Nitratidesulfovibrio vulgaris str. Hildenborough: one gene and its partner. The main gene of each other region encodes a partner of the protein of the gene in region 2 in a complex. Links are inferred from orthologs where the notes say so. Each region holds a gene or a part of one and is shown on either strand. Other genes may lie near its edges.

The links.
Region 1: the proteins of uvrB (region 2) and DVU_RS00760 are in contact, whole or in part, in a crystal structure (PDB 7EGT), measured with the Thermus thermophilus proteins. The link is inferred for Nitratidesulfovibrio vulgaris str. Hildenborough from one-to-one orthologs. Residues at the interface, in WP_096411307.1 of Thermus thermophilus: Glu23, Leu25, Arg26, Asp27, Gly28, Glu29, Arg30, Phe31, Arg55, Glu326, Asp327, Phe328, Glu379, Ser382, Gln383, His398, Gly400, Arg401; in WP_096412145.1 of Thermus thermophilus: His654, Arg656, Phe657, Gln666, Asp668, Glu669, Lys680, Arg681, Leu682, Ser683, Lys685, Tyr686, Ala687.

What each region holds. Positions count from the first base shown.
Region 1 is NC_002937.3:182,120-194,819, reverse strand. Bases 1-3,000 are described here. They hold DVU_RS00760 (ATP-dependent helicase), read right to left. Parts: upstream 2,581-3,000; coding sequence 421-2,580; downstream 1-420. Other genes in these bases: DVU_RS00755 (alkaline phosphatase family protein), read right to left, coding at 2,577-3,000; thiL (thiamine-phosphate kinase), read right to left, coding at 1-424. In the rest of the region: more of DVU_RS00755, read right to left, coding at 3,001-3,965; DVU_RS00750 (hypothetical protein), read left to right, coding at 4,433-4,816; DVU_RS00740 (PEP/pyruvate-binding domain-containing protein), read right to left, coding at 5,273-7,834; DVU_RS00735 (sigma 54-interacting transcriptional regulator), read right to left, coding at 7,904-10,777; DVU_RS00730 (DVU0150 family protein), read left to right, coding at 11,097-11,393; DVU_RS00725 (sulfite exporter TauE/SafE family protein), read left to right, coding at 11,415-12,467; DVU_RS00720 (DUF4881 domain-containing protein), read left to right, coding at 12,490-12,700. UniProt on the Escherichia coli protein: A helicase with DNA-dependent ATPase activity. Unwinds DNA duplexes with 3'-5' polarity. Translocates on single-stranded DNA with 3'-5' polarity. Initiates unwinding more efficiently from a nicked substrate than double-stranded DNA.
Region 2 is NC_002937.3:1,677,788-1,694,604, reverse strand. Bases 5,294-8,245 are described here. They hold uvrB (excinuclease ABC subunit UvrB), read right to left. Parts: upstream 7,811-8,245; coding sequence 5,777-7,810; downstream 5,294-5,776. Other genes in these bases: DVU_RS07595 (hypothetical protein), read left to right, coding at 7,903-8,245; DVU_RS07605 (potassium channel family protein), read right to left, coding at 5,294-5,771. Outside these bases: DVU_RS07625 (NAD+ synthase), read right to left, coding at 1-586; dapB (4-hydroxy-tetrahydrodipicolinate reductase), read right to left, coding at 587-1,366; NAD-dependent DNA ligase LigA, read right to left, coding at 1,528-3,927; DVU_RS07610 (glycosyltransferase family 2 protein), read right to left, coding at 3,981-4,727; more of DVU_RS07605, read right to left, coding at 4,728-5,293; more of DVU_RS07595, read left to right, coding at 8,246-8,388; aat (leucyl/phenylalanyl-tRNA--protein transferase), read right to left, coding at 8,395-9,099; ATP-dependent Clp protease ATP-binding subunit ClpA, read right to left, coding at 9,096-11,426; DVU_RS07580 (ATP-dependent Clp protease adaptor ClpS), read right to left, coding at 11,426-11,740; DVU_RS07575 (class IV adenylate cyclase), read right to left, coding at 11,831-12,442; fluoride efflux transporter CrcB, read left to right, coding at 12,481-12,855; DVU_RS07565 (DUF190 domain-containing protein), read left to right, coding at 12,900-13,244; DVU_RS07560 (nitrite/sulfite reductase domain-containing protein), read right to left, coding at 13,640-14,296; DVU_RS07555 (protein-glutamate methylesterase/protein-glutamine glutaminase), read right to left, coding at 14,320-15,393; DVU_RS07550 (CheR family methyltransferase), read right to left, coding at 15,396-16,271; DVU_RS07545 (chemotaxis protein CheA), read right to left, coding at 16,295-16,817. UniProt on the Escherichia coli protein: The UvrABC repair system catalyzes the recognition and processing of DNA lesions. A damage recognition complex composed of 2 UvrA and 2 UvrB subunits scans DNA for abnormalities.

The DNA of each region.
Region 1 (12,700 bases), 1.5 Mb from region 2 along the record:
CGGGCTCACCCCACACGGTGATGGAAAGACCAAGCACTCCGCCACGGGACAGGTCGCCGCCGGTGAGCACCATGCCATACGCGGCAGCCAGTCCGGACATGCCCGCAAAGAGCGCGTCTGCGTACTCGCGGGTCATGCCGGGGGGCGTCATGAGTGCGAGACTGAACCCCAGCGGCACACCGCCCATGGCGGCGACATCGCTCACGTTCACGGCCAGCGCCTTGTGGCCTATCTCTTCGGGCCTGAAGTACGAACGTCTGAAATGCACGTCCTCGATGAACAGGTCGGTGCTCACGCACAGGCGTTCCGGGCAGGCCAGCACGGCGCAATCGTCTCCGCGCCCCACCACCACGTGTCTGTGCGCGTTGGGAAAATGCCTGTCGATGCAGGCGATGAAGTCCTCTTCGCTCGCAAGGCCCTTCATGCGTCATCCTCCAGCGTCAGATAGTCGCCCAGGATGACCTTGAGCCCCACGCCGGGGAAGTTCACCCTGTACTTGTCGGGCGGCAGATGCTGGACGATCTTGCCCCGCCCGAAGATCTTGTGCGTGCAGAACCCCAGCTTCGCCGCCCCTGCAACGGGCGACGGCCCGCCGGGCACCGGTGCCGATTCGGGACGCGGTGCGCAACCGAAGGTGGATGCCACGGCCGGACGCGCAACCGGACGCGACGTATCACGCCGTTGCAGACCTCCGGTATAGCTCTCGTACCACTCCTCGTACAGTGCCGCGGGCAACTCCCGGACGAAGGGGCTGGGCGCGGCGGGCTGGTTGCCACCCTCCCCGCGCTGGTAGAGGCTGGACGGCACGAAGAGCATGAGCCGTTCGCGGGCGCGGGTGCAGGCCACGTACATCAGGCGGCGCTCCTCCTCGAAGTCGTCGGCGCGCGTCACGGCATGGCGCGACGGGAACCTGTCCTCCACGAGGTCGAGGATGATGACGGCACTCCACTCAAGCCCCTTGGCGGAATGGATGGTGGACAGCACCACGCTGTCGCGGTCCTCCTCCTCGGTGCCGGGGTCTTCCAGCGACAGGTCGGAGATGAAGAGGTCGAGGTCGCGATAGGCCGAGGCTATCTGCACAAGCTGTTCAAGTCCCTGCTGTCTGCGCGGCCAGTCGTCGGGGTAGGCGGCTTCGAGACGCGGCTGGTAATGCTCGATGACCTCTTCCAGCAGCGTGGCGGGCGCAGGTGTGCGCTTGCGAAGCCTGTCGAGCAGTTCAAGGTCGGCCCGCAGTTGCGGATAACGCGCGCAGGCATGGGCCGTCGCCGCCGGGTCACCCTGTCGGGCGACCTCGTAGAGGCGCAGGGTGGTCTTGGGCCCCACACCGCGCGACAGGGCCGCCACACGCTGGAACGCCGGCAGGTCGAGGGGGTTGAGCACAAGGCGGGCGTAGGCCATCACGTCCTTGACGTGCGCGGCCTCGGAATAGCGCACCCCGCCATACTTGCGGAAGCGGATGCCCAGTTTGTTGAGCTGTACCTCCACATGGTACGAGTGGAACCCCGCCCGGAACAGCACGGCGATTTCATGGGGCGGATACGTCCGCAGCAGTTCACTCACGCGACTCACCACGATGGATGCCTGCGTGAGGTCGCTCAGGGGTCGCACCACCTGCGGCAGCACGCCGTCCTCGCGACTGGTGTACAGGTGCTTGCGGTAGGCCTGCGGTGCCTCGGCGAGGATGGCGTTGGTGAGGTCGAGCACCGGCTGGGTGGAACGGTAGTTCTCTTCCAGCTTGATGATGCGCGTACCGGGAAAGAACTGCGGGAACGACAGGATGTTCTGCACGTTGGCGCCGCGAAAGGCGTAGATGGACTGGGCGTCGTCCCCCACGGCCATGACGTTGCCGCCCTCTCCCGCCAGAAGCTGCACCAGCCGCGCCTGCACGAGGTTGGTGTCCTGATACTCGTCGACCATGATGTAGCGGTATCTGTCGCGCAGGTGGGCCAGCAGGTCGGGCCGTTCGCGCAACAGGCGCTCCACCTCGAAGAGCAGGTCGTCATAGTCCAGCAGGCCGTGTTCCGCGCGATATTCGGCGTAGGCTTCGCCGATGCGCGAGACCCCGTCTGCATGTACCAGCAGGTGGTACGCCTCGCGGCGCAGCACTTCGTCCAGCGGCAGTTCCTTGTTGCGCGACTTGCTGAGCAACGACAGCACCGTCTGTGTCTTGGGGAACGACTTGTCCCCCCGCGCGATGCCGAGCGCATCCTTGCAGTGCTGGATGGCGGCCACGCTGTCGGCCCCGTCCATGATGGTCAGGTCGCGCCCCTCAAGGCGTGCCGGATGGTACTGGCGCAAGAGCGAATAGGCGAAGGCGTGGAAGGTGCCCCCGGCGATGCCCTGCACCCCGTAGCCCAGCAGGCGGCTGGCGCGTTGCAGCATCTCGTTGGCCGCCTTGCGGGTGAACGTCAGCAGCAGGATGGACGAGGCGGGCACGCCGCGCTCAAGCAGGTTGGCGAGGCGGTAGACCACCGTGCGCGTCTTGCCGCTGCCCGCACCGGCGATGACCAGCACCGGGCCGTCGAGCGTGGTCACGGCCTCATACTGGGCCGCGTTGAGTTCTTTGGCGAATTCTATCATTTGTGCATCGTTATGGGCATGCAGGACGCGCCCTGTGTTGGAGTGGTCACAAGACGCCCTCCGGCGTCGGGTCGACGGGAAAGGCCGAAATGTTCGAGCACCAGCCTTCCGGCGTCACGCAGGCGGTGCGGGGCACCACCCTCGCTGTCATGGAAGATGCCCCCGTGCACACTATGCGTTCCGGTGCGCCCGAAACGCCCGAACACGGCAGGACGATTGAACTTGGCCTTGAGGTCGAAGCCCTCGTGCGGGACGCAGACGAGGTCGGGGGCGATGTCGCGGCAGGGGCCGTCGTACAGGCCGTCGGCGGGCAGGACATCACGCAACACGGGGCGTCCGGCGTAGGTCAATCCCAGCAGCCCCTCGCGCAGGCGTGCAGCCAAGGCCACGCCCTCGGCATCGGAAAGCCCGCCACGTGCGAAGCGTCGGCGCGTATGCAGGTAGATGCGCCCGGGGTCGAGGGCGAAGGCCACGCTGCCGGGAAGGATGCGCGAGGCGTCGAGTTCCATTCCCGCATCTGCCGCGGGGCCCGCCGGGGCCAGTTGCAACAGCCCTTCCTGACGCAGCCACGTGTTGATGTCGACCTCGGTCACCAGCCGGGTGAAACCGTGGTCGGCCAGCACCATGAGACGGGCACCGCCGGGGAGTGCCGCCACGAGGTCGAGCACTTCGCCAATCACCGTGTCCCACAGGGCCAGCACATCCATACACGGCCCATGCAGCGGGTTGGCAACGTCGGTCACCGCATCCCACAGGAAATGGAAGAGCCTGTCCGTCTCCGTCAGCACAAAGACGAAGAGATGCCACGCGAGGTCGGGCCACAGCAAGCGCAACGCCTTGCGGCGACTTTCGAGTGTGGCGCGCAATTCCACAAGCAGGTGTGCCGGGTCGTCGCCACCGCGCGAGGTGTCGGCCTCAAGCCGGTAGCCCGCACCTGCCAGCGGCCCCAGCAGGAAGGGCGGATGCACCGCCCGCGCAAGGTCCGTGGCCACGAAGCCCGAGACCAGCATTCCCGGTATGGGGCGTGCGGGATAGGTGTTGGGCAGGTTCACCACGCGCGAGGTGAAGCCCGCCTCGCCAAGGCGGTCGAAGAGGGTCGGCACCCGCACCTGCGTGAAGTCGGCCAAGGACAGGGCATAGGTCGCGGCGTTGATGCGGGTGAACCCGAACACGCCGTGTTCCTCGGGCCCTGCGGCAGTGTAGAACGACGTCCAGTTCACCGGCGAGAGTTCGGGCAATTCCGCCTCGATGGTGCGGGTTCCGGCGGCGTTGACGATGCGGGAGAGGTGCGGGGTGCGCCCTGCGGCGCAGAGGTCGCGGGCGAGGTCCAGCGGCAGGCCGTCCAGACCGAGCACCACCATGCGTTGGCGGGCGTCGTTGTGCATTCTTCCTTTCTATCAGATGGCCCACCGCAAGGCCAGTGCACAGCACCACGCATGGCGGGCAGAGGTCGGCTGCCCGCCGGCCGCTGGCAAACAGCGACGCTGCCGCCGGGGCGACAGCCACGGGACACCCGACGCGACAGCCACGGGACACCCGGCGCGAGCCGGATGCACCTGCCGGGCACACGGCAGCACGGCGACGCCAGCCTGCCCTCGCGGCGCCGGAGATGGGACAGAACGGCCGCAACTCCGCCTCGTGTAGACCGGCCACGTTTCGCGCCGTAGTGCCCTAGCCCGACCCTGTGCCGAAAACCCATGAAGCAGACCAGTGGGCATGACATCTGCGCATACGAGGCCCCCGCGACCAGATATTTTGACGCTGAAGCGTGATTTCGGCTATCATGCGCGGCGTGCCGTCGACGACCATGCCTGCCATGGGGTCGAGACCCTGCGGCACCCACGGAGGCGCCATGGCCCTCATGCACAGTGAGATGTTCGCCAACTTCGTCTACGACCAGACTCTCACCTACAATGAACTCCTCGAACGCGAGGCCGAACTCGTCGAGACCATGCAGACCACCTTCGAAGACGTGGGTGGTGCGCATGTGGAGTTCGCCCCCACGGGTGACGCCCTCAACGTGCAATGCCTCTTCGCCGAACATGACGAAGGGCTATTCCATGCCGTGTGCGATGCCGTCTCGCCCATGCTGCGAGGCGATGTGGAGGGGCGTATCCTCTTCGTCGACCGCAACCTCGGCACACTGCACCTCTACCTGCTTGCCGACGGGGTATGGCGTGAGGGCGTGCTGCGCGTGCCCGGTGCGCGTGAGGGGCTGGGACGCTGCTGGACGTAGACGGCGCACCAGTGGCGCACCGACTGGGGTTTGATGGCTGATTGAGGGGACTGCCCTGCCCACAGGCATGCCCCGCAAAGGGGCGCGACGCCCGGCAGGGGCAGCGCCACTGCACTGCACGCCCCGTCATACTGCCATCAAGTCCACCGTTGACGCCAACACGTCGCCATACTAGGAAGTAACCGCTTCGTGCCCGGATGGCGGAACTGGCAGACGCAAGGGACTTAAAATCCCTCGGCCTTCGGGCTGTACGAGTTCAATCCTCGTTCCGGGTACCATACAAACCAGCGGGTTAGGTCTATCGCCTAGCCCGCTCTTTCACGAATTCTGCACCAGTCTGCACCCAAGGTCTCCACGCACGCAAAAAGCCCCCATCAAGGGGGCTTTTCCTGTAATCTCTGCTCTGTTCTCGATCAGAACTTCTGCAACGGTGTGCCGCGAATCCGCCCGCGCCCCTCAATGATAGTCACCCTTGAGGAAGTTATCGGCAAATGTCTGCACTGCGGCTTCGGTGGTCATCAGCATATCCATCTGCCGGGTGACGATGAGCAGTCTGCCCAGTTGCACGAGTCGGGCACGAATCTCCTCCGGCGGGTACTTGAGGTAGCGCGCCTGCACACGGTCGCCCTGAACCTCGATGGTGAAACCGAGTTCGCGCAGGATGATGCCGATGCACTTCACCCGGCGTTCCCGCCGCACCTCGTCCGCAGCCCCGCCCTTGAACTCGAACGTGATGTAGTTCTTGTTCATGGTCGCGCCGCAGTAGGCGTCGAGGATGCTGTAATGGTAGCCAACACGCGAGCTGAAGTTCATGTACTTGTCGGAGACGATGGCGTAGCTGCGGTCGCCGAAGCGTTCTGTGTGCATGTTGGGCGGTTCGATCATGTGCCGCCCCATGACGGAGAGAAAGCCCCCCATGTCGATGGGCCGCGGCCCGCGCACATGCACCTCCGGGTCGAGCATTCCCTCGAGCAGCGCGCCGAAGGGTGCCGACGCCACCTGCTCGGGGTAGGCGTAGGGCCCGTCCACATCGGCAAGCCCGCCGCCAAGGTCGATGACGTGCAAGTCCAGCGGCACACTCGCCTTGAGTTCCACAGCAACCGACCCCGCCACGGTAGCCGTATCACTCAGCCGGAACATCTCTGTGTACGAGAATTCGTGCACCAGCCTCATGACGTCGTGCAACGTGGTGCACGACCGCGGGATGAACGTGGCGGCCTTGGGGTCGACAAGGTGCAGGGGCAGGATATGGTCGGCGACGCGCCGCAGGGCGATATGGACGGGCGTGTCGCCCAGACACACCTGCCGCGGACGACGCAGCGCCAGCAACTCTTCGACGCACCCCTCATAGACGCGGCCCGAGATGGCGTCCACCGTCACCTCCTGACCGGGGCGCAACGTTCGCATGGCGTCGCGCGCATTGAGCAGCGTCGGCACGTTGAACTCGCGTGAAAGCGACGCCATGTGCCCTGTGACACTGCCCGCATCGGTGATGATGGCCTGCGCCCTGTCCATGACCAGCACATAATTCGGTGACGAGTGCGCCGCCACGAGAACCCCGCCGCAGGGGAATGCCGCGAGTTCCTCTGCCGATGACGGGATCACGACCGGGCCACAGCCGACCCCAGCACACGCCACATCCCCGCCCTCGAGAAGCAGCCCTGCACCCTCGATGCGGGGCGAAGCGGGCAGGTTGTCGGAACGCGCATCGGCCAGCCGCATGGGACGGGTCTGCAACACCACCAGCCGCCCGGCGCCATCCAGCGCCCACTCCATGTCCTGCGGATGCCTGTAGTGCTCTTCAAGGCGCAGCGCCATGTCAGCCAGCGCAATCACCTGCGCATCCGTCAGGCTTGGCATGGAACGCTGTTCAGGTGGCACAGGACTTTCCACCGTGCCCCCACCGTGCAGGGCTGGCATGAGTCTCACACTCTTGGTGGCTATGGAACGTTCTGCGACCCTGTCGGGCCGGACGCGAGACACCAGCCACGTATCCGGCGGCACGACGCCGTCGACAACGTATTCGCCAAGCCCCCAGATGCCGTTGATGACGACGGCATCCGACAACAGGTCGACAGGATGCCGCGAAAAAGCCACTCCGCTTGCCACTGCGTCCACCATCTCAAGGCAGACCATGGCCATGGCGCAATGCTCGAACGGCACCCCCTGATGCAAGCGGTAGGCGATGACACGCGGCGAGAAGATGCTGGCCAACACACTACGGAAAGCCGAAGGCAGTTCATCGCGGGTGACGTTGAGCACGGTGCGGTACTGCCCGGCGAAAGAGAGACTGCCGTCCTCGCTGACAGCACTGGAGCGCAACGCGCAGCGTACGGGGCCGGGGCCGAAAGTGGCATCCCATCCGGCTTGCATCGCCTCCACCACTTCGTCGGGGACGATGGCCTCGTCGATACGCCGCATGATGGCCTTCGACACTCTCACGAGGCCTTCCGGGTCGTCTGCGAAGGCGTCACGCAAGAGTTTGCGCGTCTCCTCCATCAGGCCGTTGCCGTCCATGAACGCCCGGTAGGCGGTGGTGGTGATGGCGAAGCCGCGCGGCACGGGAACACCGACCCGGTTCATCATCTCACCCAGATTGGCGTTCTTGCCACCCACCCAGTCGACCACATCGCGGTTCACTTCCGCGAGGGGCAGCACGAATTCCGCAACGCGTACCGGGGCACGGGCATCGAGGATGTCGCTGATGCGCGTGTTGATGCTTTCCACCGTGGCAACCAGACCGCTGAAACGGTCGTCGGCGATGGCGTTGAGTGCCGTCACCATGCGCATCGTATGAAAGACCGCCCGCGTCGCCTGTGAACGGATGTAGTTCATGCCGAAGAGGCTGTGCCCTGTCAGGGTCTGTTCCATGTCGGACATGATACGCCCCAGTTCACTGTTGGACTGTAGCAAGTCCTTGAAATGGGTATACCTCTGGCGAAACGCCTTCATGATGGCGTCACGCTCTTCGGCAGTGGGAGTAGTCCGGCGACGGCGGAAAAAATCGATCAGCGACACATGCCCTCCTACGTTGCATCCGGCGCAACAACCAGAATCACGGCAGAGTGTGGCGCACCTGCGCCATGCCTACCCCCGATAGTCCTCCATAAGCACGTAGCGCGAAGCAGGCCCACGCCCGACCTTGGCAAGGACTCCACGCTTCATGAAGTCCTGAAGGTCGTACTGTGCCGTACGCACCGAAACCTCTGCACCCAGTGCCTGCTGATAGGCGCTACGGGTGATGCCACCCTCGCGCAGGATGCGCGGCCACACCGACTGCTGTCGGGGGTTGAGGCTGGCGAGAACATCCGCATCGCGCAACGCCGCACCGGGTCTTGCACGATCACCCTGCATGGACCGTTCCACCACTTCACGCGTAGGAGGCGCACCACCCGCATCATCGCCAGCCGGAGGGGCATCATACCCCCTGCCCATGGTGGACGAACGCCGACGAGGACGCGCTGCATCATCGAAGGCGCCGCCATCGGCGGGGAACGATGCCACAGGGAAGCCCCCAACGCCCTCGCCGCCTCCATTCGGGGAGACGTCAGCCATCGATGCGTCGGTCATGCCGGTCGCCCCACCCGAGGCGGGGTAGGCCTCGCCCCCCTGTCCTGCCCCCGTGCCCGCCCTGCCTTGCTGATGCCCCCCCGCAGAAGCGACGGTCACGCTGCCGGGCATGCCCGACAGGCCGGGTACACCGGGCCACTCTGCAGCGACGGGGTCGGCCTCGGCCGAAGCCTCGGCACCTGCGTCCGAAAAGCCGAAGCGCAAATCCTCTTCATAGATGATGTCCGATTCGGCGAAGGCGACGGCACGGGTGATGACGTTGCGTATCTCGCGCACGTTGCCCGGCCATGGGTAGCGCAGCAAGGCATCCAGGGCACCACGTGAAAGCCCCATGAGGGTGCGCCCCGTCTCAACGGACGCCAGCTTGATGAAATACCCGGCAAGGGCTGGAATGTCTTCGCGGCGTTCGCGCAACGGAGGCGTCTTGATGGTGATGACCGCCAGTCTGTAGTAGAGGTCTTCGCGGAACGCCCCCTGCCCCGCGCTTTCCAGCAGGTCGACGTTGGTCGCGGCGATGATGCGGGCGTCGAAGCCTATCTCGTCGTCACTGCCAAGCGGCCTGATGCGACGCACCGACAGGGCACGCAAAAGGGCCTGCTGCACCTTGGGAGAGGCGTTGCCTATCTCGTCGAGGTGCAGCGTACCGCCATCCGCTGCGAGAAAGGCCCCTTTGCGTTCTCCCTTCGCTTCAGAGAACGCACCCTTCACGTGACCGAACAAGGCGTCGAGCAACAGGTTCTCATCAAGCGCCCCGCAGTTGATGCTGACGAAAGGCCCCTTCGCCCTGCTGCTGTTGGCATGAATCGCCTCTGCCGTGAGCTCTTTACCGGTACCGGTCTCGCCGATGATGAGCACGTCGGCGGCGATGGATGCGGCCTTGCGTATGAGGGCACGCAGCGACTTCACGGCAGGGCTGACCCCCACGATGCCCGGCATCTTCTCGCTGTCGGGGTCGGGCATGTCGGAGGCGCTCACGGCAAGCTCAGTATCAAAACAGACCTTTTGCCTCTTGCGCGCAGCGAGCGATCGCGCATCATGCAACGACGACGCCTGCACCACTTCACGCAATCGCGCAAGGATCATGTTCACCCCCTTGCGCAACAAATGCGCTTCCCGTGGAAGTAGCGCATCTTGCATGGGTGACATGTCATCCTCAGCGGCCTTGTTCTCGATGGCGTTGGCAAGCTGGATAAGCGGGCGCGCAATGCGCACCCCCATGGACACCATCACGATGGTGATGACGAACACCCCAAGCCCGAGGGCAACGGAAAGCGCACCCGCCAACTTGTAGGACGAGGCCATGACCATGAAGCTGGTGTCGATGAACCCCAGCCCGGCATACACGGAGGGCAGCTGCCCCGGCCCGCCCCGGAAGACGATGGGGACATAACTCACGAAGCTGGAACGGTTGAGGGACGCGGCGTCGGCGAAGCGCGAACCCAGCGTGCTCAAGCCAGCCCGTCCCGCCTGCACCTCCGACACCATGGCCCAGTAGTTCTCATTCTCCGGCCCGGGCCTGAAGGCGATGTCCAGCCCTGTCCTGCCAAGGTCGCCCTGCAATCCGGACCGCACAACGTCATTGGAGAGGTCGGCATCGGGCAGGTCGGGCGATTCCGACTGGAAGAGTATCCACCCCGCGGGGTCGAACATGAAACTGCGATACCGCTCGCTCTCCTGCGGATAGATGTGCAGAGGGGAACGCTGCGAGGCGTAGAGTGACAGCACGTTGCGCAAGGCCACCACGTCCAGCGACAGCAGCAGCATGCCGCGCATGGTGCCGTCCTCTGCAAAGACAGGCGTCGAAAGGCGAATGACATGAAGAGGCAGAGTCTGCACGCCACCGGGCACCGGCACACTGGGATAGATGACCTCCAGCGGCTGCGAAAGATACACCTGCCCCGGCTGCGGGTCGGTGGGCGCACTCTGCCGCGTGAAGGGGCCGAAGCGTGTGGCGAGGGCCGTATCGGGAGGTATGGATACCACCCCACGCCCTGTGTTGAGCAGCACGAAGGCATCGTCTTTGCCCCCGTTTCCCTGGAAGGCTATCTCGCGGTAGCGCAGCCCTTCGGCCTCCGTGCGTCCTTGCAGGTAGCGGGCAAGTCTTTTCGGGTCGAGGATGCCGTCGGCCATGAACAGCAGTTCGTTGCGGGCCGTCTCCAGTCGGGATGCTATCTCGTGGGCCTGTGCCTTGGCACGGGTGAGAGAATTCCGCGAATATGCTGTCGTCAGATAGTGCGCGCCCACCTTGTAGGTGACGAAGGCGAAACACGCCAGCACCGCCGCCAGAAGCGGCACTCCGACAAGGAGCATCCGTTTGGGGATGCTCCACTCCCTGGCGGAGCGGTCGGTTCTGAAGACGCTGCCGATGATGGGCGGCCGGTAGAAGCGCATATCCCCCCCATAAAGAGGTTTTCGCAGACGGAACGAATCGCGCAGAGGTGTTGTTTCTGCGTAACTCCTTTCGGAGCATCGCGCAACACTTCTTACAAGCTTCCTTCGATTTCAGCATGTTGCCATCACGAAAATCAGCTTTGGCACGGCCATTGCTCAAGCAAAGGCAACAGACGCGACGCGTCTTACGCTTTTCGGGAACACTCCGCCCCGGGCAAGAGGGCGGAACGCGGAAGAGGCAGGGTGGCACCCGGCCGCAGAGGGTCGCCCCGGCAGGGCCGGGAGTTTGCCACCGAACGCAACATGCAAGGAGGAAGACATGAAGGCCAGACTCAACAAGCTTTGGTGGTCGCTGATGCTGATGCTCATCGCACTGCCCGGCACGGCGCTCGCCGCTGGTGGCGGCGGTGCCCCCGTCGTCATCGTAGCCGACACGCGCAAACTCGACGGCGTCCTCGCCTGGTGGGCGAACCTCTACAATGAGAGCCATCTCCAGTTCACGGTGCTCACCATCATCCTGATTCCCCTCGTGGGCGTGATCTTCGGCGTCATCGCCGACATCATCATGAACCACATCGGCATCGACCTGAAGTCGCGCGATCTCGCGGAACACTAGGAAAGGACGACGGAGGACACCATGGAATGGTTGTATATCCTGATGCCCATCGCGGGCGTTAAGATCTTCTGGCCCGGCCTCATCATCCTGGGCGTGGGCGTTGGCATCATCGGCGGCTTCTTCGGCATGGGCGGCGCCTGGATGGTCACCCCCGGCCTCAACATCCTCGGCTTCCCCATGGCATTCGCCATCGGCACCGACATCGCGCACATGGCGGGCAAGTCGCTCATCTCCACCATGCGCCACGGCAAGTTCGGCAACGTCGACTACAAACTCGGCATGATCATGCTGGTGGGTACGGTCGTCGGTTTCGAAGCCGGTGCACAGATGGTCATGTGGCTCGAACGGCTAGGCAGCGTCGAGAAGGTCGTTCGCTGGATCTACATCGTGCTGCTCGCGCTCATCGCGTGGATGGTCTTCCACGACGTGGCCAAGCGTCGCCAGAAGGAACGTGAAGCCGCGGCCAAGGGTGTGAAGCTCGAAGCTGGCGCCACGGGCGTCGAATGGCACAAGGCCCTGCACAAGATCAAGATCCCCCCGATGGTGCACCTCAAGGAAGCCGGCATCTACTGCTCCGCATGGCTGCCCATCTTCGTGAGTTTCCTCACCGGCTGGCTCGCAGGCATCCTCGGCATCGGCGGCGGTCTCATCCGCATGCCCGCCCTCATCTACCTCATCGGCTGCCCGACCCACGTGGCCGTCGGTACCGACCTCTTCGAAGTCATGATCTCCGGCCTCTACGGTGCAGCGACCTACACATACAAGGGTCGTACCGAACTCGTAGCCGCCATCATCATGCTCGTCGGTGCCGCCATGGGTGCGCAGGTGGGCGCTGTCGCCACCAAGTACATCAAGGGTTACGGCATCCGCATCGCCTTCGGCCTCGCCGTCGTCGGCTGCGCCATCTCCATCCTGATGAAGCTCGTCCAGCCCTGGGTGCCCCAGTACAAGGCCTTCCTCGACGCCGGTGCCACCGTACTCGTCCTTGGCCTCGTGACCTGCATGTCGCTGTACATCTTCGTCCGCATGGTTCAGGGCGTTCAGATGGAACTGGCCCGCAAGCGCGCCAACTAGCGGCCCACGAAAGGAGACTATGATGAACATCAAGCGCATACTGCTCACGCTGATGGTAATGGCCCTTCCTCTCGGCCTTGTGGGCTGCGGCGAATACGGCAAGGTCGACCAGGGACGCGTCATCGCCTTCGACAAGCAGGCCAAGACCGTCACCCTGATTCAGGACAAGCTGGCAGAGCCCATGAACCCCGACTACTCGACCCTGCCGCCCCACACCTACAAACTGCCGGCCG
Region 2 (16,817 bases):
CCGCCTGCTTGCCCAGCGTGAACGGCGAGGCCGAAAGGTTGAGGATGGCGTCTGCCCCGCCCGCCATGAGGTCGGCGACGGGGTCGTTCTCGTAATGTCGGTGCTCCTGCCAGAACGTCTTGTCGTTCCAGACATCTTCACAGATGGTCACCCCGAACCGCCAGCCATCGATGGTGACGACCCCGCACCCCACGCCCGACTCGAAATACCGCCGTTCATCGAACACATCGTAGTTGGGCAGCAACACCTTGCGGGTGGCAACCGTCACCTTTCCCTCACGCAGAAGGACCGCGCAATTATGGATGGGGTTGCCCACGGGCGAAGGATTGGGGACGGGTGCCCCGACCAGCACGGGGGGCAGGTCTCGCAGTTGCTGGGCAAGGGCTTCGAGGGCCTTGCGACAGGCGGGAACGAAATCGTCCTGCAACAGAAGGTCGCGCGGCGGATAGCCGCACAGGGCGAGTTCGGGCGTGACACACAGGCGGGCCCCCAGAGAGGCCGCCTCACGCACGGCGTCGGCGATGCGGGCTGCATTGCCCACGATGTCGCCGACGACCGTGTCTATCTGCAGAAGTGCTACCTTCACCTAGAATATGTCCGCCATGTTGTAGAGTTTGCCGGGCTTCTGCGTGGCCAGCCATGCCGCAGCGCGCAGGGCCCCCTGCGCGAAGGTCTCGCGCGAATGGGCCTGATGCGTGACCTCGATGCGTTCGCCGGGGCCGAGGCAGTAGACGGTATGCACGCCCACGACATCGCCGCCGCGGATGGTCTGCACCCCGATCTCCTTCTGCGGACGCTCGCCGATGATGCCTTCACGGTGGTAGCATGCCACATCGGGCAGATTCCAGTCGCGGGCCTCGGCAAGACATTCGGCAAGGCGCAGGGCCGTACCGCTGGGGGAGTCCTTCTTGCGGTTATGGTGCAGTTCGACCATCTCAAGGTCGTACTTCTCACCCAGCAGACGCACAAGTTCAGGCAGCACCTTGAGGAGGACGTTCACGCCCACACTCATGTTGGGTGCCCAGAAGAGCCGTATCTGCCGTGCAAGCTCGGCAAGTTCCGCCTTCTGCTCTTCATTGAACCCCGTGGTGCCGATGACGACGGCGTTACCGTGCCTTGCAGCCGCCCTTGCCGTGGCCATGCTCGCCTCGGGTGCTGTAAAATCGATGATCACGCCACCCGGCACCTGCGGGAACACCACATCAGGGTCACTCCCTGCGATGCACCCATCACGCGCGACTCCCGAAGCCCGGTCAGGACGTTCAAGTACGGCAGCGAGGCACAGTTGCGGCTCTTCCTGGACGAGGCGGCAGATGGTCGACCCCATGCGCCCGCCCGCCCCCATGACGATAATCGGAGTACTCATGCCTGCTCCTTGCAGCTTGCCGCCCGTCATGATGACGGAACGGGAATCGAGATACAACCCGCCGACGACAGCGGGATACGTTCAACCAGCGTATCAGGTGACCTGAACGTGCATAGGCTACTTGCCAAGTCCACGTCCACCTCCCGTTTCGGTGCAGAACGTCAGAACAGCTTCAGTTGCTCTGCCCTGCCCCGTGGCACGTCTTCACCTTCAGCGGTGCTCATCGCGCCCCCGCGTGCGGGACGGGCAGGATCATTCTCTGCCGCCGCGCCGCGAGAATCATCGCCCGATGCGGACCCCGTTTCGTCGGAAGCCGTGCGGACATGGGCCGCGCCCTGCGAAGGAGCATCCTCAGCGCCTGCGGCTTCCTGAGAGGGCGGAGTCTCCTCCGCGACGGCTTCGGAAGCATCAACAGATGCGACTCCCGACGCAAGCATGGCGAAGAAATCCGCCTCTTCCATGACCCGGATGCCAAGCTTTCGGGCCTTTTCGAGTTTCGAACCGGGCTTACCGCCGACGACAAGAAGGTCAAGAGACTTGGTGACGCTGCTGGCGATATTGGCCCCCGCAGCCCGCGCCATATCTTCGGCCTCGGTGCGTCCCACACGGGTGAGGCTTCCGGTGAAGAGCACCTTCAGTCCTTGCAGGGGGAGTACGATGGCATCAGCGCCCTCCGAAGCCGGCGGAGCATCCTGCCGCTTCGGCCATAGGCCGATGGCACGCAACCGTTCAAGCAGTTCGAGATTGCCCTCGTTGGCGAAGAAGCTGCGAATGGAACCTGCCACTTCAGGGCCGATGTCGGGCAACTGCTGCAAGGTCTCGGCGTCGGCCTCACGCAGGGCGTCAAGGTCGGTGAAGTTCGCGGCAAGGGTACGTGCCGTCTGTTCACCCACATGACGGATGCCGAGGGCGCAGATGAGCCGGACAAGCGTCGCCCCTGTGCGGGCGGCATCGAGCGCGGTGACGAAATTGGCGGCAGAAGTCGGCCCCATGCGCTCGAAACGCATCAGGTCGAGCTTGGTCAGCAAGAAAAGCCCGACGGGTGAGGTCACATGCCCGCCGTCCACAAGCTGCTGCACCCATCGTTCACCCACGCCGCGCACATCGAGGCCCGCCTTGGAGACGAAATGGATGATGGACTGCCTGCGCACCGCAGGACACATGACATTGACGCACCGGTGCGCCACCTCGCCTTGGGGTCTGACCACAGGGCTATCGCATTCCGGACAGTTTTCCGGAAAGACGAAGGGCCGTTCGTCACCAGTGCGTTCTTCGACCAGTGGGCGCACCACCTCGGGGATGACATCGCCAGCGCGTTGTACCAGCACCATGTCGCCCAGCATCAGTCCCTTGGCGCGAATCTCGTCCTCGTTGTGAAGCGTTGCACGCGAGACCTCTACACCGCCCACGCGCACGGGTTCGAGTATCGCCACCGGTGTAAGCACCCCGGTGCGCCCCACTTGCACACGGATGTCATCGAGACGCGTACGCGCCTGCATCGCAGGAAACTTGAGGGCCAGTGCCCACCGTGGGGCACGCGCCGTGAAACCGAGGGCTTCCTGCGCCTCGGTGTCATCAAGCTTCGCGACGACCCCGTCTATCTCGATGGCAAGCGACTCTCGACGTGCGCCAAGCGCCTCGTAGTATGCCCACACCTCGTCCGGCGAAGCACACAGACGGCCCTCCGGCGGCGTATCGAACCCCCATTCACGAAGCCTTGCCATGAGGCCGCTATGGGTCGTCCACGGCGCGGTGCCGCCTTCGAGGACCACCTGTCCCACGCCATAGGCGAGAAACTGCAAGGGCCTTCCGGCGGTGACGGTTGTATCGAGTTGTCGCACCGACCCCGCCGCCGCATTGCGCGGGTTGGCGAAAAGCTTGCCCCCGGCGGCAGATTGCCGCGCGTTGAGTTGTTCGAAGTCGGCCTTTGCGATGACCACTTCGCCGCGCACCTCGATACGGCGCGGCACGTCGTCTCCGCGCAGGGCAAGGGGCAGGTTGCGCACCGTCCGCATGGCGGCGGTGACGACCTCGCCCACTTCACCGTTGCCCCGTGTCAACGCCGAAGTGAAGACGCCATTCTCGTAGATGACCTCCAGCGCGAGGCCGTCCATCTTGGGGTCGCACCAGAAGGCCGAAGGGGCGTCAGGAAGGGCGTTGTACATGCGCTGAATGAACGCCCCCCACTCGTCGCGTGAGAAGGCGTTGTCGAGGCTGTACATACGCAGGGTGTGCGCCTGTTTCTCAAGCCCTTCGAGCACTTCACCGCCGACTCTCTGCGTGGGCGAGGCCTCGTCCCGCAATGCGGGCCAGCGAGTTTCAAGGCCCACGAGTTCACGATAGAGGGCATCGTATTCGGCGTCGCTTATCTCGGGCGTATCAAGTTCGTAGTAGAGGCGGTTATGCCGCTCAAGGTCTGCCCGAAGTTGTGCGGCGCGCTGGCGGGCCTCTTCGGGAATCGCGTCATGCCGGGCGGGAGACGTCGCTTCTGCGGCATTGTTCTCAGGGGCATCGTTCACAGGGGCATCGTCGACAACGCGGCCCGTCTTCACTTCGGTCATGGGAGATGACGCCTGCGTCTTGTTGGCGTCGCGGCCATTATCGTCGGGTCGGGTCACTGGATGCGCTCGTGTATGATGTTCTGTTGCATGGTACGCACGGCATCACGCCATGCGGGGCCGAGGCGTTGTGTCATGTAGGCATCTTCCGCACGGCCTGCGGTGTCGAGAAATCCGTCCAGGGTCCGCGCCGTGGTGTGGTGGCGATGACGCACGACGACCCCGTGGTCGACGATGACAGGCCAGCCCGCATGGTGGGCGCGAAGCGAAAGCCACACATCCACCCCGTAGCCATAGGGATTGTCGCCGGCGTCCACACCGCCGATGGTCTCGATGCAGTCGAGGGCATAGACCGGCGCGATGCCATCGGCAACGGCGACACGACTGAAGGCCACACCCTCGCGATGCACCATCTGGGGATGATAGGGACTGCGCAGCACGGCAGGTGCCCACACGCCCACGTCATGCCCCAGACGTTCGCCTAGCCTCCAGAGATGGGCGGCGGCACGGGCCATGAACGGCGGGCGGGAGACGAATTCGATGTCATTGTTCAGGAACCACAGATGGGTGAACCCCTCCTCCCGCGCGAGAGACACACAGTCCTCGAGCGCACCTGCCCAATAGAGGTTGTCGGTGGCCCTGCGCCACGCCCCCGGGTAGGAGACGGGGGCCGCATTGTCATAGACGCGTACCCGCCCGGAAAGGCCGCTGTCGGCCCCGGCAAGTTGTTCCTGCACCTGTGCGGCAAGGGCGGGGTCTCCGTAGTGCAGTACCACGGCAAGGATGCGGACGGGTTCTGCCACCTAGAGTATCTCCTGGAACTGTTTGAAATTCTCGGGAAACCCGACAGCTATGAGGGTATCGCGCGCTTGCAGGGTATACGTCGATTCGGGGTTGAAATGCATCGTGCCATCGGGTCTCTTCACGCCGATGATGATGAGGTTGTACTGGGGGCGGATGCCCGACTCGATGAGGGTCTTGCCAACCAGTACCGAGTCGTCGCCGATCTCCAGTTCTTCCATCTGGATGCTGAGGTCGGAGCGCGTGTGCGCCAGTTCGATGAAGCTGGTCACGGTGGGACGCAGGATGGACTGCGCCATGCGCAGACCGCCCAGATGGTGCGGCAGGAACACCCTGTCGGCCCCGGCGAGTTTGAGCTTGCCGATATGCGAGGGTTCGCTGGCCCGGGCGACGATGGTCATGGACGGATTGATCTGATGGGCGCTGAGAACCACATAGACGTTCGCCGAATCCAGCGACAGTGCCGCCACAAGCGCGCGGGCACGCTCTATCCCAGCCGCCTGCAAGAGTTCGTCGTTGGTGGCGTCACCCGCCAGATGCAGGATGCCTTCGGTCTCCAGCGCCTCGATCATGGCGGGGTCGTTCTCGATGACGACGAGGGCGACCCCCTCCTCCATCAGTTCCTTTGCAACCACGGAGCCTATCCGACCGTATCCGCAGACGATGCAGTGGTCGCGCAACTTGGCTATGGCCTTGAGCACCCTGCGCCTCCCCATGTACCTGTAGAGTTTGCCGTCGACGAGAAGCTGAGAGAACGCGCCGATGATGAAGGCGAAGTTGCCCACACCGGCGAAGACCACCAGCGTGGTCAGCAGCCTGCCCTGTGACGAGAGAGGATGCACCTCTCCGAAGCCGATGGTCGAAAGGGTGATGACCACCATGTAGAAGCTGTCGAACGCCGACCACCCCTCGATATACATGTAACCGAGGGTGGCACAGATGAAGACGCACAGGAGCGACACCTGACCGATGAGCAGCGGCCACACAGAGCCGAAACGGTTACGCAGCCTGTAGATGCGCGTGGAAAGCGGCAACCTGCCTCGCATGGTCGTCACGCTTCGATGAGCCGTTCGCGCAGCAGGCGTATGCGGTCGCGCAGTGTCGCGGCTCGCTCGAATTCAAGCTCCTTGGCAGCTTCACGCATTTCCCGCTCCAGTTTCTGGATGTGTTTCGCCATATCTTCTGGCGAGGTGCCGTATTCGGCGACATTCTCGACCGCCGGGGCAGCCTGACGCCCTCTTCCGCGCCCCTTGCCCTTGCCACCCTCAGACGCCGCGCTGTAGATGGCGTCGAAGGGGGTGTCGAGACTCTTGCGGATGGTGCGGGGCTCTATGCCGTTGGCCTCGTTCCATGCCTGCTGCCGTTCGCGGCGACGCGCCGTCTCATCCATGGCAGCCCGCATGGAGGCGGTCACCGTGTCGGCATAGAGGATGACCCTTCCGGCGGCGTTACGTGCCGCACGACCGAAGGTCTGGATGAGCGACCCGGTGGAACGCAGGAAGCCTTCCTTGTCGGCGTCGAGAATCGATACCAGAGAGACTTCGGGGATATCAAGACCTTCACGCAGCAGGTTGATGCCCACCAGCACATCGCACTCGCCGCGCCGCAAGGCCTGTATGATGGCCATGCGCTCCATGGTGTCGATGTCCGAATGCAGGTAGCGCACCGAGAGTCCCATGTTGCCGAGGTGTTCGGTGAGGTCTTCGGCCATGCGCTTGGTGAGCGTGGTGATGAGAACCCGCTCGTCGCGTGCCGCACGGGCACGGCATTCCGCCAGCAGGTCGTCCACCTGCCCGCGGGTCGGACGCACCTCAACCACAGGGTCCACAAGCCCTGTGGGCCTGATGATCTGCTCGGCAATGACACCCTGCGACCTGTCGAGCTCCCACTTGCCCGGGGTTGCGGAGACGTACACCGTCTGGTTGATGCGCGTAAGGAACTCTGCGAACTCCAGCGGCCTGTTGTCCAGTGCCGAGGGCAGGCGGAAGCCGAAGTCCACCAGAGTGGACTTGCGGGAACGGTCGCCCTTGTACATGGCCCCCACCTGCGGCACGGTGATGTGCGACTCGTCGACGAAGAGCAGGAAATCGTCGGGAAAGTAGTCGAGCAGACACGAAGGGGGCTGTCCCGCCGCGCGTCCGTCAAGATGCCGCGAATAGTTCTCGATGCCGTTGCAGTAGCCAAGCTCTTCCATCATCTCAAGGTCGAGCATGGTGCGCTGTTCAAGGCGCTGAGCCTCCACAAGGCGGTTCGCAGACTGATACTCGCGCAGTCGCTCACCCAGTTCGTCGCGGATGTCGCTCATGGCGCGCACGAGGTTGTCGCGGTCTGACACGTAGTGGCTTGCCGGGTAAATGACCGTCTTGCCCACGCTGCCCAGCACCTCGCCGGTGAGCGGGTCTATCTCGCTGATGGCGTCGATGTCGTCGCCGAAGAACTCTATCCGCAGGGCGCGCTCGTGATGGTAGGCGGGAATGACCTCTAGCACGTCGCCGCGAACACGGAACGTACCACGGTGAAAGTCGAAGTCGTTGCGCTGGTACTGCACCTCCACAAGGCGCGTCATGAGGGCGTCCATTGAGAAGCGCTGACCGCACTCGACCGGGATGACAAGACGGGCGTAGTATTCAGGAGAACCAAGACCGTAGATGCACGACACCGAGGCGACGATGACCACGTCACGCCGCGTGAGAAGCGCGTGTGTGGCGGCGTGGCGCAGCTTGTCGATGTTGTCGTTGATGGACGAGTCCTTCTCGATATACGTGTCAGAGGCCGGAACGTAGGCTTCAGGCTGGTAGTAGTCGTAATAGCTTACGAAATACTCCACGGCGTTGTCGGGGAAAAGCGCGCGGAACTCGTTGTACAGTTGTGCCGCCAGCGTCTTGTTGGGGGCGAGGATAAGGGCAGGCCTGTTACATGCGGCGATGACATTGGCCACGGTGAAGGTCTTGCCCGACCCGGTGACGCCAAGCAGAACCTGGTCGCGCACCCCATGCCCGAGGTTTGCGACAATCTGCCCGATGGCCTCGGGCTGGTCTCCTGTCGGTTCGAATTCGGTATGCAGTCTGAAACACGTATCGGCCATTGGTTCTCCCTGCGCGAAAGGCACGCTTTCCTCCCGTCGCATTATCCTCTATGATGACCACGAACAACCTGCCGTCGTTGCTGGAGGACACCATGGACATATGTTTGACGCCCGCACCGGAGGACATGCCCGTCGAAAGGGCCTATGTCATCTCCGCCACGATACGAACCTTCAAGGGACGCCGCAACGTCGAGGCGCACCTGTTCCGCACCGGAACCCGCGAAGAGGAATTGGCAAGCCTTGAGGGCATGCGCCTTGTCGGCGACCCCATCGACCCCGCCAACCCCGGCGACCCGAAAGACGCCCTGCGCGCCGTGCTCGAAGCCTTCACCAAGGAAGAGTGCGATGCCGTGATAGCCTACCTCGAACGCAAATACGCCGACAGGTTCACCGCCATCGTGGCGTGCCCTCTCGACCTGCCCATACCGCAAGGTGTTGCCCCCCTGTCTGCCATACCCGAAGGCAAGACCATGGGCTTCATCCGTTTCGATACCGTAAGCGGCTACGACCTGCCCTTCGGTTTTCGGGGCTTCTACGACCTCGCCCGCCATGAACCGCTGGTGAACGAACAGCACTAGCCTCGTCTACCACGGTACGAAATCCTGCGGCAGCCGCCAGCGCCCGATGCGCGACGGCTGCCGTGTGGCGTCGTGCAGGCAGGCGAGAAAGTCGGTCCGGGGCATCTCCACGGCACCGAAACGCAGCATGTGCGAGGTCGTCTGCTGACAGTCCACGAACCGGAACCCCCACGACACCAGCAACCGTGCAAGCCAGACGAACGCGACCTTCGAAGCGTCGGGCATGGCATGGAACATCGATTCGCCGAAGAACCCGCCCCCGAGGGCAACCCCGTACAGCCCGCCCACAAGTCGCCCCCCGTACCACGCCTCCACGCTGTGGGCATGCCCAAGATGATGCAGGCGGGTATAGGCGGCGCGCATCTCCGGCACCAGCCACGTCCCGCCCTGTCCGGGACGCGGGGTGGCGGCGCATTGTTCGAGCACATCGGCGAACGCCGTATCCAGCCGTACTTCGAAGGTCTTCGCCCGCACAGTCCTCATGAGCCTGCGCGGTACATGCAGGGCATCGAGCGGCAGCACGCAACGAGGGTCGGGCGACCACCACAGGATGGGGTCACCCGGCCCGTACCATGGAAAGATACCTTCCTCATAGGCCCGAAGCAGCCTCTCCGGCGTGAGGTCACCACCTATGGCGAGCAGGCCATCCGGCCCCGCCTCTCCCACATCGGGAAAGATGCAGGCATCGTCAGGCAGCAGGTACAGCCTCATGCCGCAGGTTCGGCGCTCCCCTCGCCCCGCTCGCGATAGCTGAACTGAAGGCCCAGTGATGCCGCATCGGGAGTCGCGCCGCCCTGCCCCGCAACGCCTGCGGTCTTCGGGGCTTGCGGAAGCGCGTCGACATGCACGGTGCCTCCCTTGCGCAGTCTGCCGAACAGCATCTCCTTCGCCAGTTCGTCTTCGATGGCGGTGCGAATGACCCGTCGCAGGGGGCGTGCACCGAAGGCCGGGTCGAAGCCCTTCTCGGCAAGGCGCTGCCGCGCCGCCGCGGTGAGTTCGAGCCGTACGCGACGTTCACGTAGGCCGTTCTCGACCTCGCGCACGAACTTGTCCACGATGCGCTCCATGACCTCCGGCGCAAGACTGCCGAATGGCACCAGCGCGTCAAGGCGATTGCGGAACTCGGGGCTGAACAGCGTCTCCACGGCCTTGCGGCCCTTGGCAGTCACATCTTCGACGCCGCCACCCGTGAAGCCGATACTCGGGGCGGACATCTCGCGCACCCCCGCATTGGAGGTCATGATGAGCACGACATTGCGGAAGTCGGCCTTGCGCCCGGTATTGTCCGTAAGCGTGGCGTAGTCCATGACCTGCAACAGGACGTTGAAGATATCCGGATGCGCCTTCTCCATCTCGTCAAGAAGCACCACCGCGTAGGGTGTACGGCGCACCGCCTCGGTAAGCTGGCCGCCCTGGTCATATCCGACATAGCCGGGAGGCGCGCCGATGAACCGCGAGACCGCATGCTTTTCCATGTATTCACTCATGTCGTAGCGCAGAAAGGCCACCCCTAGCCGTTTGGCGAGGCTACGGGCCAGTTCGGTCTTGCCCACGCCTGTGGGCCCGTAGAAGAGGAAGCTGCCCGTAGGCCTGTCCTCCCGCCCGAACCCCGCACGGGCCCGCAGGATGGAACGGGCGACCACCGCCACGGCGGCCTCCTGTCCGAAGACTGCCTTGCCAAGGTCGTTCTCGAGCGTCTTCAACCTGTCACGGTCTGAAGAGGAGATGGAGCGTGGCGGCACATGGGCCATACGCGCCACGACACGTTCCACGTCCTGCACCGAGACACTCGCCCCCGGCTTGAACCCGGCACGCAGCCGCATGGCGGCCCCGGCTTCGTCGATGACGTCGATGGCCTTGTCCGGCAGAAGCCTGTCGTTGACGTAACGGGCCGAGAGTTCGACCGCGGCACGCAGTGCGGGCAGTGTATAGCGGACGGCGTGGTGCTCTTCGTAGTGTTCCTTGAGCCCTTTGAGTATCTCCACGCATTCCTCCTGCGTGGGCTCGCCGATGTCTATCTTCTGGAAGCGACGGGAGAGCGCGCGGTCTTTCTCGAAATGGTTGCGGTACTCCTCATGCGTGGTGGACCCGATGCACCGTATGGCACCCGAGGCAAGTACCGGCTTGAGGATGTTCGAGGCATCCATCGACCCGCCGCTGGTCGCCCCCGCCCCGACGATGGTGTGTATCTCGTCGATGAACAGGATGGCGTCGGGCTGGCGTGAAAGTTCGCTGATGACGGCCTTGAGGCGTGCCTCGAAGTCTCCCCGGTACTTGGTGCCAGCAAGCAGCGACCCCATGTCGAGTGCATAGACACGCGCCTTGCGGAAACTCTCGGGGACGGCCCCCACGGCAATGCGCAGGGCCAGCCCTTCGGCGATGGCGGTCTTGCCCACACCGGGGTCGCCCACGAAGAGGGGGTTGTTCTTGCGCCGACGCGAAAGCACCTGCACCGTGCGTTCGAGTTCGTCCTCCCGCCCTATGAGCGGGTCGATGCGTCCTTCACGCGCCCGCGCGGTGAGGTCGGTGGCATACTGGGCAAGCGCGTCAGCGCGCGTCGAGGCCCCCCCGTCGCCTTCATCGTCACCGTCCATGGCGTCATCGTCCGCCTCGGGCATGGCGTGGGAGATGTATTCAAGCACATCCAGACGCGAAACACCTTGCGTCTTGAGAAAATAGACGGCGTAGGTGTCGTCCTCGTCAAAAAGGGCGGCGAGTACGTCGCCAATCTCCACCAGAGGCCGCCCTGCCGACTGGATGTGCCTGAAGGCACGCTGCAACACCCGCTGCACTCCGAGGGTCTGCACCACTTCGGTGGTCATGTCCTCGGGCAGGCTTTCGAGATGCGTCCCGAAGAACTCCTCAAGGCGTGCACGCAACGCCGTCACATCCGCACCGCACCCCTCAAGGATGCCCTTGCCCTGTTCTTCACCGGCAATGGCATACAGCAGATGCTCCAAGGTGAGGTACTCGTGATTACGCACCCGCACCTCTCCGACAGCCGCATTGAGCGCTGCCTGAAGCCGCTTACCTATCATTAGACCTCCTCCGTGGAACAGCGCAGGGGATACCCCTCGCGCCGGGCCCTCGCGTGGACGATGGCGGCCTTGGTCTCGGCCACTTCGAAGGTATAGACACCACATTCACCCACACCGTCACGGTGCACGGCAAGCATGATAGCCGTGGCCTGTTCAGCCGTCTTGCGGAAGACTTCCACAAGAATGCTCACCACGAACTCCATGGTCGTATAGTCATCATTATGCAGCAGCACCCGGTACATGCGCGGCAGCCGCACATCGTCCTCGACGAGAATGTCGCTGTCGTAGCCGGGGGCAAGTGGTCCGTTGCTCATCGTCTCCATCCCGTTGGTATCGTGTCTGCCTCTAGGGTAAGCCATTACGGCGCGTTGTCGAGAGCATCCCTGCCACAGTCACCGGATGCCTTACGCGGGATGACGCAGCCCGTCGAGGATGCGGCCCACCTCTTCATCGTCGAACATGAAATCATCGCAGGGGGGTACCCCGCTGGCCTTGCGCCATGCCCTATTCATGTCGTGATAGGTCGCCGTGGAGGTCTCGCAACCGGTCATGCCAAGCAGGGCGGCAACGGCGCGGATGTCATCCTGCGGCCCCTCTATCTCCACCACCTCACCGAACACCAGCCTGTCGAGGGATACATGCACGCCTCGCAGCGACCAGTCCTCCCTCTCCTTGTCATACCGGAAGGCGGGCCTGTAGCCCAGTCCGGTGAGGATGGCATGCATGGCTTCGCCGTCGGCGACCGCAGTCTCCTCTTCATCCCATACCTTGACCCCGGCGGGGACAGCCCCGGCAGGCGGGCACTTGAGTGTCATCAGCGCCTGTGTACGGTCGGCCCAGATGCGCCTGCGAAGGCGCAGCAGCATCCTCGCTGAACGTAACGTACCCTCCCCGGTATCATAGACGGCATTGCGTTCGAGATGTCTTCCCGCACTCTGCGCCCCCTCTGCTTGCAGGCGTTCCCGTAACGCGGCATAGTCCGCTCCGATGAACTTGAGTTCGACTTCTCGCGCCATATCGTCTCCCCTTTTCACGGTCGTCCCGGAGGTGCCGCTTGCATAGATTCGTTCTCGTCGCCACGGGTGGCATATTCGGGAGTCTCGCCCGCTACGTCCTTTCCGGAGTCGCCCAGAAGCTCACCACCAGTTCATTCCCCTACGGGACAGTGCTGGTGAACCTTCTCGGCAGCCTCCTCTTCGGCCTCGTGTGGGGGATACTCGAAAACAGGATAACCTTCGCCCCCGAAGCGCGTCTGCTACTGCTGACAGGATTCATGGGTTCGCTGACCACATTCTCGACACTGACCTATGAAGGGATGGTACTGCTTCAATCGCACATGTGGCTACAGGCGGCCCTGTACATCGTCGGCCAGACCGTGGCGGGCATCATGCTCGTCTGGTTCGGCGCGGGACTCGGCAGGCTGGTCTGATCTCACCGCATAACCAGCCAACAGCATTCACAAAGGAGCCAATCATGCCCGCACCATCGGGGACAGCCACACGTCTGCGCATCTACTTCGCCGAGGACGACATGCATGAAGGCCGTGCCCTGCATACGGTCATCATCGAAAAGGCCATGCAGGCGAAGCTTGCAGGTGCGACCATGCAACGCGCCCTCGCCGGTTTCGGGGCAAACAGCACCCTGCACACTGCACGTGTGCTGCATCTGGCCGAAAGCCTTCCTCTTGTCATCGAAATCATAGACAGTGCCGAGCGTATAGAGGCTTTCATGCCAGAGGTCGAGGCCATTCTCGAAGAGGGGCTTGTAACGCTCGAACCTGTCGAGGTCAGGCTTTACCGGCATCGCCCCAAGGCGTGACCTCACGTTCTGACTCCGCCGTGTTCAGACTTCCATAGGCCTCGAAATCCACGCGACACCAGACGGGTTCACAACGTTGGCCTGCCAGAGACCGGGCGTACAACAGTCCCGTTCATATCCTGTGTGCCCGATGTCGTGGTCGGCTTCGGCGATGGTCGCACACCCCCATGGACGGGATTGCCAGCAGTGTCACAGGGTAGGCCTACATGGGGACTGATGGGGACTGCACGACGTACCGTATGCACGAGTACCCCTCAAGCTGCCAGTCCACCGGAGTGCATGACATCCTGACCACGGACCGGCACGGGATGCCGGGTTGGCGGAAACGGCACGCAGACATGGGGCCCTCCCACGAGGGGGCATCAAAAAGGAAGGGGGCCGCAGCCCCCCTGATTCTAACCGAGTACCGCCTGCCGTATGGCCTCGATGCCCGTCTTCTCGACGAACTTGGAGACACGCAGCCGTTTACCCGAGTTATCGCGATAGAACTCCATGAACTTACGTATCAGCCCCTTGGCCTCATCAGTGGAAAGCTCTTCTGCAAGCACATCGCCGATGCGCGGATGCCCGCCGGAATTGCCACCCACGATGAGCGTCCAGCCCTTCTTGGTGCCCACGAGACCTACATCTCGCAGGTAGCTTTCGCCACAGCAGAAGGGACAGCCCGAAATGCCGAACTTGACCTTGGCTGGGAAGTCGTGCCCGACATATTCCTCTTCTATGGCCACGCCGATGCCGAGGGAATCCTGAAGGCCGAACCGGCAGACCGCCGTACCGGGGCACGCCTGCACATAGTGCACGCAAAGTTCTACGGCACGTCCGACGTCAAGGCGAAGCTCTTCCCACATGGGTTCGACGGCTTCCTTCTTCATGCCGACAAGGGCCAGACGCTGCCCGGATGTGATCTTGATGATCGGCACTTCGTACTTCCTGCAGACCCGCGACACGGCATCAAGCACGTCGGGGGTGAGAAGACCGCACGGGGTGCGGGGTACGATGGCGTAGGTGAGCTTGTCGCGCTGCAGTATCGCGCCCTTAGGTTCGTCACTCATCATGGTCTCCTGTTCTTGCGTATCTATGAACCCGCGCAGGCCTTGAGCACGGCGGGTGCGATGGCGTCAAGGGGCAGCACCCTGTCGACGCCACCCAGCCTGATGGCCTCATGGGGCATGCCAAAGACGATGCACGTCGCCTCATCCTGCGCGATGGTATGGGCCCCCATGTCGTGCAGTTCCTTCATGCCCGCCGCGCCGTCATCGCCCATCCCCGTGAGGATGGCGGCGACCGCATTGGCCCCGGCATAGCGCGCAGCCGACCGGAACAGCACATCGACAGAGGGACGGTGCCGTCTCACGAGGGGGCCGTCCTTGACCTCCACCGTATAGCGCGAGCCGTTGCGCTTGAGCAACATGTGGCTGCTACCGGGGGCGATGAGTGCCTGACCCCGCGCCATGATGTCTCCGTCCTCCGCTTCGCGCACCCGGATACGGCAGATGCCGTCAAGGCGGCGCGAAAAGGCTCCGGTGAAGTGTTCCGGCATATGCTGGACGATGGCTATGGGAGGCGCATCCGGCGGCATGGCTTCAAGGAACACTTGAAGGGCCTCCGTGCCACCTGTCGAAGCGCCTACGACCACGACCTTCTCAGTGGTCTGCACCCGCGTGAAGTTGGTGGGGCCCGGCAACATGGCATCTGCCGTCAGTTTGGGGGCGACATCGCGCGTACGGTGCCCAAGCCTGTGCAGGCGTGCCCGCGCCGCGGCCTTCACGGCATCACAGATGCGGATGCTCGACTCCTCCAGAAACCTCTTGGTGCCGAGGCGAGGTTTGGTGATGACCTCCACCGCGCCGTATTCCATGGCCTTGAACGTGGCCTCGGCCCCCTGCTCCGTCACCGAAGAGCAGATGACCACCGGTAGGGGATGCTGGGTCATGATCTTTCGCAGGAATGTAAGCCCGTCCATCCGTGGCATTTCGATATCGAGCAGGATGACGTCGGGCACCACCGCCTCCATGCGCTTGGCAGCCACGAATGGGTCGGAGGCGGTGCCCACCACCTCGATGCCGGGGTCTGCGGAAAGGAGGTCGGCCAGAGTCTGCCTGACAAGGGCGGAATCGTCGACGATGAGGACACGGCAAGGGCGCGCCACGGCTACACCTTCCTGTATACGGTGGGAGCCTGGGCTTCGAGGGGCAGTGACATGCCCGTCAGGCTCTCGGAATGACCGATGAAAAGATACCCCCCCGGTCGCAGGCTTTCGCAGAAACGCGAGAACAACCGCTCTTGCGTCGGCTTGTCGAAATAGATGATCACGTTGCGGCAGAAGATGACGTCCATGGGGGTTCTGAACGAGAAGTCCTCCATGAAGTTCAGCCGCTGGAAGGTGACCAGATGCCGTATCTCCGGGGCGATGCGTACCAGTTTTCTGGCCCTTTCTCGGCTGCGCAGCAGAAAACGCTTGCGGAACGATTCCGGGATACTCTCCACCCGCTCTTCGTCATAGATGCCACGCTGGGCATGTTGCAGCGCCCGGGCGGAGATGTCGGTGGCAAGCACAGAGAAGACGAACCCCGAATTGCGCTCGGCAAAGTCAGCAAGCACCATGGCCAGTGTATAGGGTTCCATGCCGAACGAGCAGCCCGCGCTCCATATCTGCATGGCACGCGAGGTACCGAACTGCGAACGCCAGCGGGGCAGCACCTTCTGCGCCAGCAACTCGAAGTGCCTGCCCTCGCGGAAGAACTCGGTGGTGTTCGTGGTCACCACATCGATGAACTGCTGCAACTCCTCCTGCTGCCCTCGCGCAGTGAAGAGGTACTCGGCGTACTGCTCATAGGAATCGAACCCGAGAGTACGAAGGCGCTTCTGCAAACGCGCCTCGAGCATGATGCGCTTGGCAGGGGTGAGCTTGATGCCGACCTGTTCATACACGTAGCGACTCATACGCTCGAACACCTTGGGCGTCATGCTCTTCGGTCTGAAAGGCGCGCCATCGCCCCCTCCCCTTTCCGGCGGCCCCTGTATCATACCTTCCGATACCCCCTGTCCCATCATGCGGCCTCAAGCGCTGCGGTATGGACGAGTCCCGGCACGTCGATGATCAGTGCCATGCTGCCGTCCCCCTGAATGGTCGCGCCGGAAATGCCCGGAATGTCCTTGTAGACCTTGCCAAGACTCTTGATGACCGTCTGGTGCTCTCCGATGACGCAGTCGACAACCAGCCCGAATCGGCTTCCGAGCGCGTTCACCACCACAAGCTGTTCCATGCCCGGAGAGACACCCGGAACCCGGAAGACATCGCGCAAGCGTATGAACGGCACGATGTCACCCCGCAGGTTGATGATGCGCTGTCGCCCGTCGACATGGTCGGGCGTATTGTGTTCGGCGCACTCTTCCACATGGGGCAACGGAATGATGTAGGACTCGTCCCCCACGCGAACCTGAAGCCCGTCGATGATGGCAAGCGTGAGCGGCAGCCGTATGGTGATGACTGTCCCCTTGCCCGGCGTGCTCTCCAGTTCGATACGCCCGCGCAGGCTCTCGATGGCTCGCTTCACCACATCCATGCCGACG